Regions from separate parts of the Halobacillus sp. AWH4_228 genome, predicted to be linked through region 3. Evidence: riboswitches for the same ligand, from Rfam matches in the RefSeq annotation. Region 3 holds a riboswitch; each other region holds the start of a gene.

Region 1 (5,011 bases), 940 kb from region 3:
GCAGTCGAAGCTGGATTCCCGTGTAAAAGCGGAGTATCCGGGAGCATCATCGGTACGGTTCCTGGAAGAATGGGCATCGGTGTCGTCGGCCCTGCCATTGATGAAAAGGGAAACAGTACAGCCGGCGGCGCTTTGATCAAAAAAATGTCCAGGGACCTGAAATTAAATATGTTCGGCATAGAAAATACAGAAAGGACGAAGGACCATGCCTTTTGATTACGATCTGGATTTTGATTCCATTGATTTCAGAGAAGAACCCGGAAAATACCGCGTCGGGCGCGGAGAACAGGGGGTGCTTCTCGTCGAGCCCTACAAAAGTGAAATTCTGCAGCACTGGCGCTTCAAAACACCTGAGATCGCAAAAGAGTCGTCAGAAAAAATCTACGCCATGTTCGAAGAGTATAAGAAAAACGATGATTTTGTCGGCATGGATATGGCCCGTAAATTCCTCCAGATGGGGTATACACGCTCGCGACGGTACGCCAATTATAAAGGCGGAAAAAAATACGATGACGATGGAGATATCAATGACCGGGATATAGATGAGGAAAAAGCAGAATCAGCCCGGATTTTCGAAGAGAAATGGATCAAAGTCCGCGAAGATGAAGAATACCTTGAGAAAAAACGGGCCCACCAAAAGGAATACGGATAAAATCAGGACGTTCCGATTAAAAATTGGAAAATCTTCCGCATGCATATTGTCAAAACTTTCTGAGTAGTGTAGAGTAGTCATCAACATTTACATGAACTTACAATTATATTCTTATCAAGAGAGGCAGAGGGACTGGCCCTGTGAAGCCTCAGCAACCCCTGGTATCGACCAGAAGGGTGCTAACTCCAGCAAGTTGTTGATCAACTTGAAAGATAAGAAGAAGCCTTGGATATCCAGGACGCCTTCTTCTTAGAGAAGGCGTCCTTTTTGTTTTCACACTGCTTCCTCTCTTGATCGGTTCATAAACGAAAGGAGTATTTTTATGTGTCACACGGAAACAAAATTCGTCCAGACAGGAAACCAGCGGAACGAACCGTATGGAGCGATCAACCCACCGGTTTACTTTTCCACCCCTTACCGGCACCCAGGGCTCGGGGAATCTACAGGGTTTGATTATACGCGGACGGGCAACCCGACAAGAAAAATCCTGGAAGCCTCCATCGCCGATATCGAAGAAGGTGATGCAGGTTTTGCCTTCAGTTCCGGAATGTCCGCCATCCAGACCGTCCTCTCTCTTTTCCGCGAAGGAGATGAAATTCTCGTATCCGAAGATTTATATGGAGGGACCTACCGCTTATTTGAACATATGAAGGAGCGTTACCGTCTGCAGTTTACCTACCTGGAAAACGAAAAGCTGAATGACCTGCCTTCTTATGTGACCGAACGTACGAAAGCCGTTTACATTGAAACTCCGACAAATCCGCTCATGCACCAAACCGACATCAGGCAGATGGCCGGACTAGCAGAAAAACAAGACCTCCTGCTGATAGTCGACAACACCCTTTATACACCAGTTCTCCAGCAGCCGCTGAAGGAAGGAGCAGACGTCGTCATTCACAGCGCGACGAAATACCTGGCCGGACATAACGATGTTCTGGCCGGACTGCTTGTCAGTAAAGGCGCAGACATCAGCGAAAAGCTCGCTTTTCATCAAAATACATCCGGAGCTGTCCTGTCGCCGTTTGACTCCTGGCTCGTCATGCGCGGCATGAAAACCCTGCCTCTACGAATGAGGCAGCATGAAGGCAACGCGAAAGCCGTCGTTCAATTCCTGGAGGATCATCCATGTGTGAGTGATATTTTCTACCCAGGAAAAGGCGGCATGGTGTCCTTCCGACTAAAGGAAGAAGCCTGGATCGATCCTTTTCTAAGAGGATTGAATTTAATCAGTTTCGCGGAAAGTCTCGGAGGTGTGGAAAGCTTCATCACCTACCCCGCCACCCAGACCCACGCCGATATCCCTGAAGAAGAACGCGTCCGCTACGGCGTGTGCAATAAACTGCTCCGTTTTTCCGTAGGCGTGGAGCACATCGATGATCTTTTGAGAGATCTTCAATCTACTTTGAGTCAATTACCTAAGGAGGAATCCGTCCAATGAATACCCATTCCCTGCAGACCCGCCTGCTTCACAACGACCAGAAGTTCGATCCGCAGACCGGAGCGGTGAGTGTCCCGATCCAACAGGCCTCAACCTTTCACCAACAGGATTTTGACACACCGGGGGATTACGACTACAGCCGGTCGGGAAACCCGACAAGAACAGCGTTGGAAGAGACGATCGCCGGCCTTGAAAACGGCACGAAAGGCTTTGCTTTCGCCTCCGGAATGGCAGCGATTTCCACAGCGTTCATGCTTTTATCCAAAGGGGATCACATCGTTATAACCAAGGACGTATACGGGGGGACTTTCCGAATGATCCACGATGTTCTCCACCGCTTTGGAATCGATCACACCTTTGTTGACATGACCGATCTTCATGAAGTGGCTACAGCCATAAAGCCGAATACGAAGCTGTTATATATTGAAACTCCTTCCAATCCAACACTTGAAATCACTGATATAAGGGCAGTGGCAAAACTCGCCAAAGCGAACAACTGCCTCACCTTTGTCGATAACACCTTTATGACACCAGCCCTGCAGCGTCCGCTCGACCTTGGCGCCGATCTTGTCCTCCATAGTGCAACGAAGTTCATTGCCGGACACAGTGATGTCGTTGCCGGCTTAGCTGTGACCAACAGGGAAGATGTCGCAGAGGCTCTTTCTTTTCTACAGAATTCTTTCGGATCTATTCTGGGCGCACACGATTGCTGGCTCGTGCTCCGCGGCCTGAAGACACTCCACTGCCGAATCACCCAATCATCTCAATCAGCGGCAAAAGTCGCAGAAGCTTTATCCAGTCACCCTCTGGTCGAGCACGTGTACTACCCAGGCTTCCGCTGTCATCCGGGGAATTCCACCCACACGTATCAATCCGACGGGTATGGAGCCGTTCTATCGTTCCGCCTCCGTGACGAGGAGGCGGTCCGCCAATTCACAAAAGCGGTCGAAATTCCGGTGTATGCCGTAAGTCTTGGAGCTGTCGAGTCGATCTTATCGTACCCGGCGCGGATGTCCCATGCCTCCATGCCTAAGGAGGAACGGGCCAAACGCGGCATCACGGACGGACTGCTGCGTTTATCGGTCGGATTGGAAAAGCCGGAGGACCTGATCGCAGACTTTTCGCAGGCTTTGAACCAAATCGAACGGACTACTGAAGACAGGAGGGTGAGTATATGACATTACGTGAAGCCCTCCATAGACAAACACTGGTCGGAGACGGGGCGATGGGGACTCTTCTTTATTCCTACGGGGTCGACCAGTGTTTCGAGGAACTGAACCTTTCGCATCCAGAAGAAGTGAAAAGCGTTCATGACGCTTACGTCCAGGCAGGAGCCGATTTGATTCAAACCAATACGTACGGCGCCAATTACATCAAGCTTGGCCGTTACGGCCTCGAGGATCACGTGAAGGAGATCAATACAGCCGCTGTCCAGCTCGCAAGACATGCCGCCGGCGACAAGGCGTATGTACTCGGAACGGTCGGCGGCATCCGGGGGGTTCAGAAACAAGCTGTTTCTCTTGAGGAAATAAAACGAAGCTTCCGCGAACAACTCTACTGTCTTTTGTTTGAACAAGTGGACGGCCTTCTTTTTGAAACCTTCTATGATCTAGAGGAACTCTCCACCATTCTGTCGATCGCCCGGAAGGAAACAGACCTTCCTCTGATTGCCCAGGTATCGATGCATGAACCCGGGGTGCTGCAGGATGGTACACCACTCCCTGACGCGCTCACTCATCTGGAAAAAATCGGAGCGGACGTGACAGGCATCAACTGCCGTCTCGGCCCGTACCATATGATCCAGTCCTTAGAAGAAGTGCCCTTACCCGAAAAAGCTTTTCTATCGGTCTATCCGAATGCCAGTCTGCCGGCCTTTCAGGATGGCAGACTGGTTTATGCGACAGATCCCTCCTACTTTCAAAAAAGCGCCCGGGCGCTTTACGACCAAGGGGCGCGGATCATCGGCGGGTGCTGCGGCACAACACCGGAGCACATTGAAGCCATCGCATCCAAAGTAAAAGGAAAAGCACCGATCAAAGAAAAGATTGTAGTTGTCCGACAAAAGACCGAAACAGCCGTCCAATCCACTAAAGATCAACGACCACACCTCCATGAAGCGGCGAAGAAAGGCCGGTCCATCATTGTCGAACTGGATCCCCCGAAAAAGTTGAACATCGATCGTTTTCTTAAAGGGTCCAAAGCGCTTCAGGAAGCTGGTGTTAACTCGATCACCATTGCGGATAACTCCCTAGCCTCTCCACGAATCAGCAACTCTGTCATGGCTTCGATCATTAAAGAAAAATATGATGTCGATCCACTCGTCCATATCGCCTGCCGGGACCGCAATCTTCTCGGTCTGCAGTCCCACTTGATGGGTCTTCATACACAAGGCATCCGCCAAGTCCTGGCGGTCACCGGCGATCCCACGAAGATCGGGGATTTTCCTGGAGCGACGTCTGTCTATGATTTGTCATCTTTGGATCTCATTCACTATATTAAGCAGATGAACAGAGGCATTTCTTTTTCCGGAAATTCTCTCGGGAACCAAACATCATTCTCAGTCGCTGCAGCCTTTAATCCGAATGTAAGAAATTTGAACCGTGCCGTCGGAAGAATGAAAAAGAAAATTACCTCCGGCGCCGATTACTTTATCAGTCAGCCTGTGTTTAACGAAGAGCAGCTTCTCGAAGTCTATGAAGCGACAAAACAAGTGGAAGCCCCTCTTTACATCGGCATCATGCCGTTGACAAGCGCACGCAATGCTGAATTCCTTCACAATGAAGTGCCCGGCATCACCCTGTCTCCTTCCATACTGGAAAAAATGGAAAAAGCCGGACAGGACCGGAAACAAGCACAGGCCGAGGGCATCAGCATAGCAAAGTCCCTCATCGATACAGCGGTTGACCTGTTTAACGGCATTT
Region 2 (5,011 bases), 1.3 Mb from region 3:
TATTAGCGTTCATCGCGTGTGAACGGTGGTTACCTGCGCGTGTACCTTTACCAGATAGAACACTTCTTCGTGCCATGAAAATCCCTCCTGTTACATACAAAAATCATCAGATACTTAGTAACTTTATCATATGTATGTAGGCTTTGCAATAATCTCCGGACAATTATATCAAGAATTTTTTCTTGACAGACAGATTGAATTGTTTCAAAGTATATTAGGGGATAACCGGCTTATTTTCAACAGTCAACACAAATTCAACACCCTTCACTTGTGTTATAATTAGGAGAGAAATTGAGGAATCTAAAGGAGGATCTATATGTCTGTGGATTTGAACAACCAATACGGCCATATAACGATTAGCAATGAAGTTATTTCAACGATTGCTGGAGGAGCAGCTGTAGAGTGCTACGGAATCGTCGGCATGGCTTCTAAAAACCAGCTGCGGGACGGGCTGGCTGAAATGCTCCGTAAAGAGAACTTTTCCCGGGGTGTCGTTGTCAGACAGGAAGAAGATCGCCTCCACATTGATATGTATATTATTGTGAGCTACGGTACAAAGATATCGGAAGTCGCTCATAACGTCCAATCCCAAGTAAAATACACATTAAACAAAACAGTCGGATTGTCCGTTGACTCTGTCAATATTTTCATCCAGGGAGTCCATGTGACAAGCGAATAGGTTGCAGTTGCAGTCAAAGGAGGAAGTAAGTGTGACGTTACAAAAGCTTGACGGCAGAACATTAGCCGAGATGATTTTACAAGGAGCGCATTATTTAAAGCAGAATTCGCAGATGATCGATGCGCTGAATGTATTTCCTGTACCTGACGGGGATACAGGAACAAATATGAATCTTTCCATGACCTCCGGAGCGGACGAGGTGAGAAACGTTTCCCAGGACCATGCAGGAGCAGTTTCCACTTCTCTGTCCAAAGGTCTTCTTATGGGTGCGCGTGGAAATTCAGGAGTAATTCTTTCCCAGGTCTTCCGCGGCTTTGCAAAAGCCATTGAGAATAAAGAAGTGTTAACGACCCGGGATTTCTCTGAGGCCCTGCAGGGTGGTGTGAAAACAGCTTATAAAGCTGTGATGAAACCTGTGGAAGGGACGATCTTAACTGTTGCCCGTGAAGCAGCGGAAGCATCTGTGGAAATAGCTGAAAAAGAAGTGGATTTCATTCCTTTCATGGAAGGTGTCGTAAAAGCAGCCAAAGCTTCCTTGAAGCGGACACCAGAACTTCTTCCGGTTCTAAAGGAAGTCGGTGTGGTCGACAGCGGCGGCCAGGGACTCGTTACCATTTATGAAGGATTTCTGGCCAACTTGAAAGGCGAGGAAATGCCGGATGTTGAAGAATTGGTTTCCATGAATGAAATGGTAAACGCCGAACACCACAAACTTGCCCAGGATTTCATGAATACCGAAGATATCCATTACGGCTATTGTACGGAGTTCATGGTGAAATTCGAAGAGGATAAGCTTGCTGAGAATCCTTATGATGAAGAAGCTTTCCGTAATCAGCTGAGTGAATTCGGTGATTCCCTGCTCGTCGTGTCTGACGAAGAACTGGTCAAAGTTCACGTCCATGTCGAGTACCCGGGTGAAGCTATGACGCTTGGACAGAAGTATGGAAGCCTGATCAATATGAAGATTGAAAACATGAGGGAGCAGCATACGTCCCTCGTAGGTAATAAGAAAGAAAAAGCCGTGCCTGAGAAAAAAGCGCCATATGGTATTGTCACCGTCAGTATGGGCGAGGGGATGAAGAAACTTTTTGAAAGCCTCGGAGCCACAGTAATCATCCAGGGTGGTCAAACGATGAATCCTAGTACCCAGGACTTATCGGAGGCCATTAAAGAAGCGCATGCAGAACGCGTGTTCATTCTTCCGAATAACAAAAACATCGTGATGGCAGCAGAACAGGCTGCAGAGATGGCGGAAGCGGAAGTGGCTGTCATCCCGACGAAGACCATTCCTCAAGGGATGAGTGCTATGCTTGGTTTCAATCCTGAAGCAGATCTCGATACGAACAAAGAAGAAATGACCAGTTTGATGTCAGAAGTGAAGACGGGGCAGATTACCTATGCCGTCCGGGACACCCAGATTGACGGACTTGATATTGAAAAGGGTCATTTTATGGGGATTTCCGACGGGAAGATATCAGCTACCGATAAAGACGCCCTCACAACAGCGAAAACACTGCTGAACCAGATGATTGATGAGGATGAAGATGAAATCCTTACTATTCTTACAGGGGAAGATGTGGACGATAAGGATGTGGCTGAACTGGAAGCTTATGTGGAAGAAACCTTTGAAGATTTAGAGGTGGAAATCCACCATGGTGGCCAGCCGATTTACAGCTATATCTTCTCTATCGAATAAAATGCAGCGCTTCTGGATTTAGAACAGCGTTCGCAGGCTGTCGGGATTTTTCCCGGCAGCCTTTTGTAATGGTCTATGGTCTGAATGCAGGAGCGGAGATGAAAGAAATGGTTTCACAGAGGATATTGATCAACCATTAGACAAACGCCTTGGCGGTTTGTTTTCTAAGCTTGTCATTCTATAAGCTGAAAGCGCAGTTCTCCATTAGAACTGCGCTTTTTTTAACCGTGTTTCCGTCTGCGGGTGCCGGTGCCGTTGAATATATTTTCGAACTGAGAAGATAACGGCAGCAGCATATCCGGCAAGAAGCAGGCTGTAGATGATAACTAAGGTCTGTTCACTCCATGTGGCATAGGTGAGCAGGGTCCGGCTGTTCGTCAAGATGATAAATCCACCCGCCGCTACCCCAAGCACGAGAGGGGGGAGTTTTTTCACAAGCCAGGCAGCGAGGGGGGCTGCAATAACGCCACCGATCACAAAGGCGAGCACAAGCATCCAGCTCAGCTCTTCCCACCCAAGGAAGATCAGGAAGCCGGCCGTAGCAGATAAAGTAACGATGAATTCACTTGTATCTACGGTGCCGATGACTTTTCTGGGAAGGATTCCTTTGCTGGATAAGAGAACAGGTGTATTTACCGGCCCCCAACCCCCGCCGCCCACGGCATCAAGAAAACCGCCCAGAAAACCTAAGGGAAACAAGAAGCGCCGTCGAAATGGTCTTTTTTCTGTATGCAAGGGCTTCACTCGATTCATCAGTAAAAAGCGGATGACCACATAAACGCCAAGCCCTAGTAAAAAAACGGAAATGTACGGACGGATCAGCTCACCTGGAATCCAGCTGAGCAGAGCAGCCCCGGCAAAGGCACTGATCCCTCCGGGGAGAGCAAGAGTCAAAACGAGACGCTTATCCACGTTGCCGAATTTATAATGGGAAAACCCGGAAGCTGCCGTTGTAGCAATCTGGGACAAATGAATAGAGGCGGAGGCCACCGCCGGAGCCATTCCATAGGCGAGGAGGATGGTGGAGGAGCTTAAACCAAATCCCATTCCGAGGGCTCCATCCATCAATTGAGCAAAGAATCCAACCAGTGAAAATATAAGTAATTTCTTCATCGTACCTCTCCTTTTGATTAAACACATAAGATTACTTGGTTTTAACCATGAAGAGGCATAAAAAAACCTCTTCATCCAGAAGAGGTCAAGCTTCCTCTCCTTATCTTTCAGACCACCGTCTGCTGGAATGAGCACCTTTTCCAATGTGAGGTTGCTGCGGGATCATCAGACCAGTTTCCTCCCCCGGCTCTTTATAAGGATATATGTAGCCCGCGCTGAAAGCGGAATTCCTAAGTACATGAATAATATATTCAAAGCTAAAACATGGATGACGATTTGTCAATGGTTTACAATAAAATAAACAGAAAACTAGTAATATTTAAAATGCATGTTGACATATCTTTAAATCGGGTCTAATATTTGAATCAAATCTTTTGAACAAAATCTGGAAACATTTTTCTTATCGAGAGAGGTGGAGGGACTGGCCCTTGGAAGCCTCGGCAACGGATCTGTCGTCATGAACAGAAGCTGTGCCAATTCCAGCAGGTGATCAACACTTGGAAGGATAAGAAGAACGGTTGAATCATGTATAATGACTCTCCTTTCTTCTTACCATCAGAAGAAAGGTTTTTTTGTTGAAGATAAGAAAGGAGGAGCTTATGAATACGAGTGCACCGACATATGGAACATTCACCGGGGATCCTTTACTTTATATGGATATTGATGATGGACACAAAGGGGCAGAGAGTGTGATTCAATGGGCTTACGGGCATTATGGAAAACAGCTCGTTTATGCGTGCAGCTTCGGTGCTGAAGCGATCGTACTGCTTGACTTCATTGCAAAGGCACAGCCGGATGCCGACGTCGTTTTTCTGGACACTGGACTTCATTTCCAGGAAACCTATGATTTGATAGACAAAGTGAAAAAGAGGTATCCGGATTTGAACATCCATATGAAAAAGCCGGAATTGACAGTGGAAGAACAGGCAGAGGAATATGGTCCGGCCCTTTGGAAAAGGAATCCCGACCAATGCTGTGCCATCAGAAAAATCAAACCGCTGGAAGAAGCCCTGACAGGAGCGGCGGCCTGGATGTCGGGATTAAGAAGAGAACAATCTGCAAGCCGGAGTCATACGAACTTCGTCAACAAGGACGAACGCTTCCAGTCCATCAAGGTATGCCCCTTAATTCACTGGACATGGGAAGACGTATGGACTTATATCCGACTAAATAGCTTGGATTACAATGAATTACATGACCAAAGCTATCCAAGTGTCGGCTGCATCCCCTGCACAGCGAAAGCGCTGGATGACGGCCGTTCAGGAAGATGGCAGGGATTTGATAAAACCGAGTGTGGACTCCACACAGCGGGAGATACGAAACAATAAAGGAGAGATGAATGATGTCCATTATTCAACCGCATGGCGGGCAGTTAATCAATCGTTTTACAGCACAGCCGGATACGCTTCCGGAACAAAGGATCGAGCTTGATGCGATGGCGTTGAGTGATATCGATTTAATCGCTAATGGGGCATACAGTCCGCTTCAAGGATTTTTAACAAGGGAAGATTATGATCACGTCG
Region 3 (5,011 bases):
GGACCCCCACAGTACAAGGCGATCCGCTGTGTCGGATCAAAGGCAATGCCGATACAGGATGCCAGGCATAGAAGAAAAGCCGCAATCGGGACCACCGGGTACCACGGGGCTTTGTAGGATAAATCACTATCATTTCCTTCTGCCCGCCGGTGCGCCCGCCGGAAAAGGAAGTGGGAAGCGCTGATGCTCATCCAGACGACGACTACAGCCAGCCCTGAGATCGATACCAGAATGATGTAAACGGTATCCGGGGCGATGATACTGGATAGCAGCGCCAGACCGCCGCCAAGCATACTAAAGATGATCGCTGTCAAAGGAACTCCCTTTTTTGTCAGCTTCGCAAACACCGGGGAGATGGTATCCTTGTCCGCCAGTGACCACAGCATCCGGGCCGACGCGTATAATCCGGAGTTGGCTGCGGAAAGGATGGCTGTTAATATGACAAAGTTCATGACATCGGCCGCATAAGGAATACCGATGCGGTCAAGGACTGCGACAAACGGACTTTCCACAACCCCTGCCGCCTCACTTGGAAGAAAGATGGATAAAATGGCAATGGTCCCAATGAAGAAAATAATCAACCGTGCCACCGTTGTCCGAATTGCCGTCGGGATGGTTCTCGCTGGATCCTGCGTTTCCCCTGCGGCAATCCCAATCAATTCTGTACCGGAAAAAGCAAAATTGACAGCAAGCATCGTCATGAAGATTGCCGTTATACCATTTGGAAACAAGCCCTCACTCGTAAGATTTGAAAAGAATGGAGCCGGTTCTGACCCCGACAGCTGTATCCACCCAAAGGCGGCCCCGAATCCGATAATGATAAAAAGGACAATGGCTGCCACTTTGACAGAGGAAAACCAAAATTCTGCCTCCGCAAAAAATTTCACACTAAAGGCATTGAATCCGAAAATAAGAGCGGCGAACAACGCACTCCAAATCCACACACTTACATCGGGAAACCACCGCTGCATCAAGAGCCCGGCAGCTGTAAATTCTGACCCGAGAGCTACCGTCCACGTCAGCCAGTACAGCCATGCTACAGTAAAGCCTGTCCCCGGCCCTATGTAGTTATGAGCGTATGTATGAAAAGCCCCTGTTTCAGGGTTATGAACGGCCAGCTCTCCTAAACAGAGCATCACCAGATACACGACCAAAGCACCAATCAAATAGGCTAGGATTGTCCCGAACGGACCGGCCTGCTGGATGGTGTACCCTGAGCTTAAAAACAGTCCCGTACCGATAACTCCTCCCAGTGAAAGCATCACCAGGTGTCTTGTTTTCATTTCTCTCTTAAATTGATATTCCATTTGTCTCCCCCCTTGTGATGGTGGGCAAACAATTAAAAAACGCACCCTTGAATGAGTGCGTCAACTGACAAATAATAGATGGAAGTCTCTTATCGATCAGGATTGTTCACCCGCTGGAATTAGCACAGTATCTTCACAGACCTGCTGCTGAGGCTTCCAAGGGCCAGTCCCTCCACCTCTCTGGATAAGATATTTTTTTATAACTCTACTAGTCTTAATCATAATTGTCAATTTATTTTCAATATTCTATCCTTCATACCATCCAAATGAAAAGCCCCTGGTTCATAACCAGAGGCTTTTCACTCATACTCATATGCTTATTTCTGTTCCAATTGCTCTGCCACTTCATCGCTGACAGCATTTGTACCGCCGAGCACCTGGAAGTTGTTGATTTCAAGCTTTCCAATCGTCTCTTTTGTGGATTCCGGAAGCTGATCCGGCTTAACAAGGAGCATGGATGCTTCTTCCTTCGCAGCCAGAACAGAGCCCGCTAAAGCGTCAGCGAAGTTCTGACCATTCGCTACGAATGTCTTCCCTTCCTGCACACCCAGCTGTTCTGCAATGGTAGAGGCTGTTTCATAACGAGTCTTACCGCTGTAACGGGAAGCGTCAGGAAGCATCGCTTCGACCTCTTCAGAAATGGCATTCGTTCCACCTACAACAATGCTCTGTTCAAAGTCAGCAAGAGCTGTTTTGGTGATGGATGGCAGCTCATCTGTTTTAGAAAGGAGAATCGGGTAGCCTTCCTTCGCCGCATAAGGAGCCACAGCCAGAGCATCCGGATAGTTGAATCCATCTGCTACAACTACATTCTCAGGGTTTCCGTCAAGGCGGGCGGCAATATTAGCCGCCGTGTCAAAGCGCGTTTTCCCAGAGATGCGATCTACGTCGACACCCATTCCTGATAATTTGTACTTCACATATTCAGAAACGGCACCGGTCCCACCAAGGATAATCGCTTTTTCAGCACCCAGGCGCTTGATTTCCGCAGCTACTTCACTGTTCAAGTTTCCGGACTTTGTCAAAAGGATCGGCGCATCTTCCTTGTAGGCAAGAGGAGCACCGGCAAGAGCATCCGCAAACTCATCTCCCCGGGCAATGACGACTGTGTCAGCAGAATCCCAGCCTTTTTTAGAAATCTCAACGGCTGTTTGGTAACGATCCTCTCCGCTCACACGTTCTGTCGTTTTTTCAACAATACGGGATTCTTCATCAGGAGAAACCGTGCCCTGCTCTTCCAGGTATTCATTGAATACTTCATAGTCTACAAAGAATAATTCTGTCATCTTACCGGCATCCTTGGCTTCCTTGAATGTTTCATATCCATCGCCACCTGCGGCGATAAAGGCGTTCGTAGCCACCGTGTATTCTTTGTCCAGATCAAGCGCTTCATATCCATGGTCTGTTTTCACTTTGACATTAACGATACGGTCTCCTGCTTCATTTGAGCGATCGAACGTATATTGCATTCCCGATACATGAGCAAAACGGCCGCCGGTATTCTCAATGTCGCTCACTGCATTTTCAAGAGCCTCCCACACCTGCTGCCCTGTTAGGTCCAGAGTGACAAGGGTGTTACCAAATGGCATCGTTGTAAGGACTTCTCCCATCGTGATTGGTCCTTGATCAATGGAAGCACGAATGCCCCCACCATTCTGAATCGCAATTGAAGTAGACGGCACTTTGTCTTTAGCTTTGGCAAGCATACTGTCTGTGATTAAGTTTCCAAGATTCGTTTCTCCACTTCTTACATCATTACGTTCTCCGTTCAAGGCAACCGTCGTTTCTCCAACGACTTCTTTCTTCAATTCATCAAGAGGCTTCTCCAGTTCAGCAAGCAGTTCGGCTGCTTCTGCATTAGGTGCTACATCACTTTCTTCTACATTGATTAACTTTCCATCCCATTCCGTAAGTACACCTTCACCATCAAAAGATACTTGAAGGTCTCCAAGGTACTCTCCATATTCTGATGCCTGGACAACAAGTGTCGGCTCAGCCTCTTCGTTATAGACAAGCGGCTCCTCCAGCTTTGTATGGCTGTGAGATCCAACGACAACGTCCACCCCTTCCACTTCCTGAGCAAGCGTTTTGTCATAGTTAACGCCAAGGTGGGTCAGAGCGACAATCTTATCGACGCCTTCTCCTTCAAGCCTCTTCACTGTATCTTCAGCCTTTTGGAGATAGTTTTCGAAATCAATGGTATCCCCGGGATTGGCAAGGAACTTCGTTTCTTCTGTCGTCAAACCGAATACCCCGACTTTTTCACCATCGACATCGATGACGGAAGCAGGATAGATATTTCCATTGTCCCCAGGCATGCCGATTTCATCGTTGAACAATCCGTTCAAGCGCTCATCCTGACTGTAGTCAATGTTGGCACTGACGATTGGGAATTCAGCTTGATCAATAAAATCAGCGAACACTGACGGCCCGTCATCAAATTCATGGTTTCCTGGAACCATTGCATCATAATCGAGCATATTCATGAACTGGACGTCGGCAAGTCCTTTGTACTGATTGTAGAAAAGCGTACCTGAGAACACGTCCCCGGCATCAAGAAGGATTGAATGGTCACGGTCAGCACGGATCTGATCAATGATGGTCACACGTCGGGGAACGTTCTCTAAGTGTGCATGCGTATCGTTCGTGTGCATAATCGTCAAGTCAAAATCGCCCTCAGCGGCTTTTACTTCTCCTCCAGGAATGGCCAGAGTCCCCAATGCAATGGCGCTTGTGACAGCGGCTGTTGCCAACACTTTCAAATTCAGATTTTTCATTTTCTTCATTCTCCCCTTTTATAAGTCTCCGGCATCAGTTCTGTCCCGCCTCTGCTGGGAAAGGGCAGATCCGATGCTGGAGGAATAGATGGAACGTTTCAGTCCTGCAAACCATTCAGCACATCATCGCTTACGGCTTTTGTTCCACCAAGTACATGAAAGTTACGGTAGTCCTTCCTTTCGATGACATCATCAATGCTGTCCGGAATATCGTCCGGCTTCACTAAAAGCATAGGCGCATCGTATTTTGCAGCAAGGACAGATCCGGTCAGAGCGTCGGCAAAGTCACGCCCTGTAGAAACGAAAGCGGCTTTAGAATTTCCGGAGAGTTCGCCGGCAATCTTCGCTGCTGTTGCGTAGCGGTCTGCTCCACTGATGCGCACAGCGTCAGGAAGCTGATTCAAAACTTCATCACTGACCGCTTTCGTTCCACCTGTAACAATCGTGCTCTCCATATTCTTTAAGGCACGCTCGGTTTCAGACGGCAGTTCGTTCGTTTTGGTCAATAGAATCGGATAGCCGTTTTGTGCAGCAAAGGAAGCCGCAGACAGAGCGTCTGGATAATTTCTTCCGTCTGCTACGATCGCTTTATCCGGGCTGCCGTCGAGACGAGCGGCAATGTTGGCAGCCGTCTCATAGCGGTCTTTTCCGTCAATACGTTCAACAGAAAGACCCTGACCTTCAAGCTGGTAGCGGACATAATCGGATACCGCACCGTCGCCGCCCAGAATGACCGCTTTTTCCGCACCAAGACGTTTCAACTCTGCCTTGACTTCGGATGATAGTTTATTAGATTTCGTCAAAAGAATCGGGGCATCCAGCTTATACGCAAGCGGGGCTCCGGCCAGGGCGTCCGGGAATGAATCCCCACGTGCAATGACCACCGTTTCCGACTGATCCCAGCCTTTTTTAGATACTTCAATGGCT
Region 4 (5,011 bases), 2.3 Mb from region 3:
ATCAGGGCGACGAAACAGGATGATTCAGAAAATGATTATTTTGAGCTGGAAACCCCGCGTATTCTCGAGGTGAACCTGATGGATCAGGTCTGGGCGAAATCCGGGGCCATGATTTCCTATAATGGGAATATCAAGTTTGAGAGAGAAGGGATTCTGGAGCACGGTGTAGGAAAAATGTTCAAGAAGGCGTTGACGGGAGAAGGCAGTTCGCTGATGAAAGCGACAGGGCGCGGACGTTTGTATCTCGCTGATCAGGGGAAAAAGATTACGATTTTTGACTTGGATAATGAAACGATAACAGTAAACGGCAACGACCTTCTGGCTTTTGAACCGAGCATCGACTGGGATATCAAGCTGATGAAAAAAGTGGCCGGGATGGTTTCCGGCGGTCTGTTTAACGTGACCTTGAATGGCAGCGGACGTGTGGCTGTCACCTCCCATTACGAACCACTGACATTGCTCGTACGCCCGGGAGAACCGGTTATTACGGATCCTCATGCGACCGTAGCCTGGTCCGGGCATTTGGAGCCGAATTTCAAGACGGATGTAAGCTTTAAAACGTTTATCGGACGGGGAAGCGGGGAATCTATTCAAATGCAGTTCGAAGGAGATGGATTTGTCATCGTCCAGCCGTATGAGGAGATTTATACAACCGGCAGTCAGTAAGACTTTTCTTTTGCGTGGACTGGCATAGTCATGCTAAAGTGTGAATACAATGATGATACAAAAAGAATCATCATTTATCCTTTACTTCGTTACTGAAACGTAGTATATTGATAATCAACATTAAATAAATAACGGAAACTTCTTATCCAGAGAGGCGGAGGGACTGGCCCTTTGATGCCCGGCAACCATCGAATCAATCCACGGATTGACGAGAACGGTGCCAATTCCTGTAGGATGAACACCATCCTAAAAGATGAGAGGATCGTACGGATTGATACGAACCCCTTTTCTTATGTGGATAAGAAAAGGGGTTTTTTGCATATCAGCATACCCGTCATGGCTCTCGATAGAAGTTGCGTTAAAGGAAAGGGAAGATGTAGATATGGCAACAGCAATTTTCGGCGCAGGATGTTTTTGGGGAGTAGAAGCATTTTTTGAGAAATTCGAAGGGGTAACGGCAACAACCGTCGGTTACATCGGGGGACATCTCGAAAACCCTTCCTATGAAGAAGTGAAACAGGGAAATACCGGTCATGCGGAAGCTGTCCGTATCGAATATAATCCTGCTGTCATTACGTATGCCAAACTGGTCAATATCTTTTTTGAAGCTCACGACCCGACACAGGTAAATCGTCAGGGCATTGATGTAGGACATCAATACCGTTCAGTGATCTTCTATACAGATGCAAGCCAGAAGTACATTGCAGAAGAGAAAATCAAAGAATGGAGTGCCAAAGGCATCTTCAAGCGTTCAATCGCTACACAGGTGGAAGAGGCTTCCTCTTTCTTTGAAGCAGAAGAGCATCACCAGAAGTACATTCAAAAACATGGCTCCGCAGCCTGTTCCATCGGCTGATGAAAAGCCCCTCACTGAGGGGTTCAGCTTGTAGAGAAACCCCTGTTTCTTTACAAGCTTTTTTCTTTCTTCCCGAAAGGAGCGGTGCCCTTTCCGCGGACGAGCGAACGAGCTTCCTCGCAACACCCACGCTCGGCGGTCTCGGACCACTCGTTCTTCCGCAGGAGTGGAAAGGGCACCGCTCCTTGGGAGTTCTCTAACATCGAACAAGACTCTCCTTCACCCCGCTCATCCTTGCTGGATGGAGGAGAGGCTTGTTCATATTCCGGCAGCCAGCCGTTATCAGCGTCTGTTCTTTTCCTTTTTTTCCACGCAAGTGCGCAACAGCGCAGCCCGTGCCGTTCTTTTGAATCTGAGAACCTGCGTAGGGCGTGCCCGCGGCATTCATATACCGATAAGCGGAAAGTGGCCCTTCCCACGACTAATGGACAACTCTAACTGGTTAACACAGGATTTTTCTATAGCCAGAGCCCCTCAGTGAGGGGGCTTTTTTTATGGGGGAAAGTTCACTAGAATGGAGGAGATGAAGAGAGGAGGGAGAGGCTGTGTTGAATGATATCATCCTTATGGTCATGTGCGCCTTTATGGTTCTTGGAGCTCTTGATTACTACATATTGAATCACCGCCTTGCCTTAGGATGGCGTTTTTATGAAGCCTTTATGATGATGGGTCCTCTGGCCTTGTCCATGGTGGGGATCATCTCTCTGGCCCCGGTGCTGTCCAGATGGCTCGCGCCGGTCGTCACTCCATTGTTCCAGGCTGCAGGAGCTGATCCTTCGATGTTTGCTTCTATGCTGCTTGCCATTGATATGGGGGCTTATCCTCTGGCGGAATCGCTCGCGGCAGACAAAGGAGCGGCTGTTTTTTCGTGGGCTCTGCTTGGGACGATGATGGGCCCTACGCTTGTGTTTACCATTCCAGTTGCCTTGACCGTTGTAGCAAAAAAAGATCATCCTTTTTTCGCAAAGGGAATTCTTGCAGGAATGGTGACGATTCCAATCGGTTGTTTCATCGGCGGGTGGACAGCCGGCTATGAACCGGGGTGGATGCTTAGAAATCTGCTTCCGGCCATGATTCTATCCCTTTTCATCGCCGCCGGTCTCTGGCTCTTCACAGCCTTGACCATTCGTCTGTTTTCCTATTTCGGCAAAGCGGTCGAAATCATTATTATTTCAGGGCTTGCTCTCATCATTATTGAAACGTTAACAGGTATAACGGTTCTCCCCGGTATGGCTCCGTTATCAGAAGGGATGCTCATCGTGGGTAAAATCACTGTCACACTTGCAGGGGCTTATCCGCTGGTGGCGTTTATCAGCAGGCACGGCGAAAAAGTGCTCACCCGTGCGGGAAGACGTCTCGGGATGAACGCGGTATCGATGACAGGATTCATCGCATCGCTTGCTCATCATTTGCCGATGCTTGCCGTCATGAAGGACATGGACGATAGAGGGAAGACCATCAATGCGGCCTTTGCAGTCAGCGGAGCATTCGTATTCGGAAGCCACTTCGCATTTGTGGCCGGCGTCCAGCCGGACATGATACTTCCGGTGATCGTGGGCAAATTAAGTGCAGGTATTCTTGCTGTGAGTTTAGCCCTGATTCTAACGAGACAAGACGTTTCATTTTATGAAGAAGAAGATTCTTCGTATAATGAAGATTGAAATTGATCATAAAGGAGTTTTTCAAATGACGACAGATATGCGCAGACAATTTGACCAATACATCGAGAAATTCAAACAGAATGCCTCCCAGGAAGTTCAGGACAAAATGAGCGACGCCATTAATGAATTGGAAGCCTCTGAAGAGGGGAACGGTCTTTCCAAAGGAGAAAAAGCCCCGGACTTCATCCTTCCAGATGCCAAAGGTGGTCAGGTTCAGCTTTCCGAACAGCTGAAGCAGGGTCCTGCTATCGTAACTTTCTACCGCGGCGGCTGGTGCCCTTACTGCAACATGGAGCTGCGTGCCTATCAGGAAATCATGGATGATATTCATAATGAAGGAGCTCAGCTGATTGCTATCAGCCCGCAGACGCCGGATCAATCCATGACTACTCAGGAGAAAAACGACCTGGAGTATCACGTTTTGAGTGATGTTGGAAACAAAGTTGCTCAGCAGTTCAACCTTGTTTATGAGCTCCCGGATTATCTTGTAGATGTGTATAAGGATAAAGGATTGAATGTAGACAAGCATAATGGAGACGATTCCTGGACGCTTCCAGTATCCGCTACCTACATCATTGATACAGATGGTACGGTTGTATACGAATATACAAAATCTGACTATAAAGACCGTGCAGAACCTTCTGAAGTTCTCCAAGAGCTGAAAAAAGTAAACGCATAAGTCCAAAAAGATGCCCTCCATGGATGTGGAGGGCGTTTTTTTATGAGTGGAAAAATCCGAAAAGGTAGAAGCCGGCTGCCAGCATCAGCAGGACACTGACCTGGATGCAGATGCCAATGATGGAACAGATTTTTCCTGCCGTCGCAAAGTGCCGGCCGTTTTCTTTTTCCTCCTCTTCGCTGCGTAAGAAGGCATTGGCCATCACGATGCCGATGATGCCTGTTATTAATCCGGCGAGAGGGAGGAAGATGGACATGATGCCCAGTACGAGGGATGTCACAGCCTTTTGATACATAGAATGCTCCTCTCCTCCAAACAACCTTAGGGAGGTTATTTGGTATATCGGTTCGCATAGCTGCTGGCGGCGATTGAGTCGGGCTTGATTTTTGGTTCCATCCCAAGGGATTCAATCCTGGCCACCATTTCATTTACATACACTCTTGTCCGGTTCCGGTCACCGGAACCTATATCAATGTGTCCTTCCATTGTAAATGTCGCACCTTTGTAGATGTGAGGGAGGACAATATCAATTAACTCATTTTTCCGTTCTTCTGTAAAAAGGGAGGCAACCCGCTCTGTTAAAGATGTTTCATAGGAAATCCGCTCATGCAGGGTAGTCATTTCCCTGGGGATGACTTCTTTGCGGTAACAGGCCCAGGCCCCTTTTCCTACCCGCTGAATGACGACTCCGGTAATAAACAGCGTGCGGGAAGGGTGGACTTGTGAATCTGTTCCTACCATTAAACGGTAATTCCCGACAGGCTCCCGTTTCATAAATGTTAAAATATGTGAGAACACTTCTGCAAATCCCATTTTTTTATGCGTGAGGTTTTGAAACAAATCGAGCTGGTGCACATGTGCCATCTCCTTTTTTATTTCTAGGCAGTGGAGTGTGGGGGATAAGTGTATTCCCTTTTTTCTCCTTGGGCAATCCTTGATTGTCCTGCCGTGAAACTGTCTCCATCCAAGCAGCTGTGACCATTCTGTTATTAGGATATTCATAGACCTGCTTGAAAGATAACATGTTTTTAAATAGAGTATGTGTGCATTCTGCGCAATTTATGTAAAAAATAGTCAATGTGCAGAGGAAGGGGAGTGAAAGGACTGGATAACCTGGATCCATATCCTGCCCGTTGGAGAAAATGCATG

Evidence for each region. Region 3 has a riboswitch for S-adenosylmethionine ahead of mmuP (S-methylmethionine permease). Riboswitches for the same ligand answer to the same signal wherever they lie in the genome.
Region 1: linked by a shared signal. The riboswitch ahead of ACXADP_RS00175 (methionine biosynthesis PLP-dependent protein) and the one ahead of mmuP (S-methylmethionine permease) in region 3 are both predicted to bind S-adenosylmethionine.
Region 2: linked by a shared signal. The riboswitch ahead of ACXADP_RS11550 (sulfite exporter TauE/SafE family protein) and the one ahead of mmuP (S-methylmethionine permease) in region 3 are both predicted to bind S-adenosylmethionine.
Region 4: linked by a shared signal. The riboswitch ahead of msrA (peptide-methionine (S)-S-oxide reductase MsrA) and the one ahead of mmuP (S-methylmethionine permease) in region 3 are both predicted to bind S-adenosylmethionine.

The regions. Positions count from the first base shown of each region.
Region 1 covers NZ_JBSWTE010000001.1:34,146-39,156, forward strand. Annotated here, with positions in the region: gene glsA (glutaminase A) at 1-216, shown strand, start outside; gene ACXADP_RS00170 (DUF4385 domain-containing protein) at 206-652, shown strand; SAM riboswitch class I at 761-871, shown strand; gene ACXADP_RS00175 (methionine biosynthesis PLP-dependent protein) at 975-2,090, shown strand; gene metC (cystathionine beta-lyase) at 2,087-3,268, shown strand; gene ACXADP_RS00185 (bifunctional homocysteine S-methyltransferase/methylenetetrahydrofolate reductase) at 3,265-5,011, shown strand, end outside.
Region 2 covers NZ_JBSWTE010000001.1:2,276,731-2,281,741, reverse strand. Annotated here, with positions in the region: gene rpmB (50S ribosomal protein L28) at 1-76, opposite strand, end outside; gene ACXADP_RS11560 (Asp23/Gls24 family envelope stress response protein) at 317-679, shown strand; gene ACXADP_RS11555 (DAK2 domain-containing protein) at 711-2,375, shown strand; gene ACXADP_RS11550 (sulfite exporter TauE/SafE family protein) at 2,580-3,488, opposite strand; SAM riboswitch class I at 3,586-3,688, opposite strand; SAM riboswitch class I at 3,886-4,000, shown strand; gene ACXADP_RS11545 (phosphoadenylyl-sulfate reductase) at 4,088-4,816, shown strand; gene sat (sulfate adenylyltransferase) at 4,831-5,011, shown strand, end outside.
Region 3 covers NZ_JBSWTE010000001.1:970,879-975,889, reverse strand. Annotated here, with positions in the region: gene mmuP (S-methylmethionine permease) at 1-1,307, opposite strand, end outside; SAM riboswitch class I at 1,394-1,498, opposite strand; gene ACXADP_RS04800 (cell wall-binding repeat-containing protein) at 1,625-4,084, opposite strand; gene ACXADP_RS04795 (cell wall-binding repeat-containing protein) at 4,183-5,011, opposite strand, start outside.
Region 4 covers NZ_JBSWTE010000001.1:3,258,931-3,263,941, reverse strand. Annotated here, with positions in the region: gene ACXADP_RS17015 (AIM24 family protein) at 1-666, shown strand, start outside; SAM riboswitch class I at 806-926, shown strand; gene msrA (peptide-methionine (S)-S-oxide reductase MsrA) at 1,049-1,522, shown strand; gene eutH (ethanolamine utilization protein EutH) at 2,068-3,183, shown strand; gene ACXADP_RS17000 (peroxiredoxin-like family protein) at 3,209-3,862, shown strand; gene ACXADP_RS16995 (DUF4190 domain-containing protein) at 3,903-4,157, opposite strand; gene ACXADP_RS16990 (ribonuclease H-like YkuK family protein) at 4,193-4,675, opposite strand.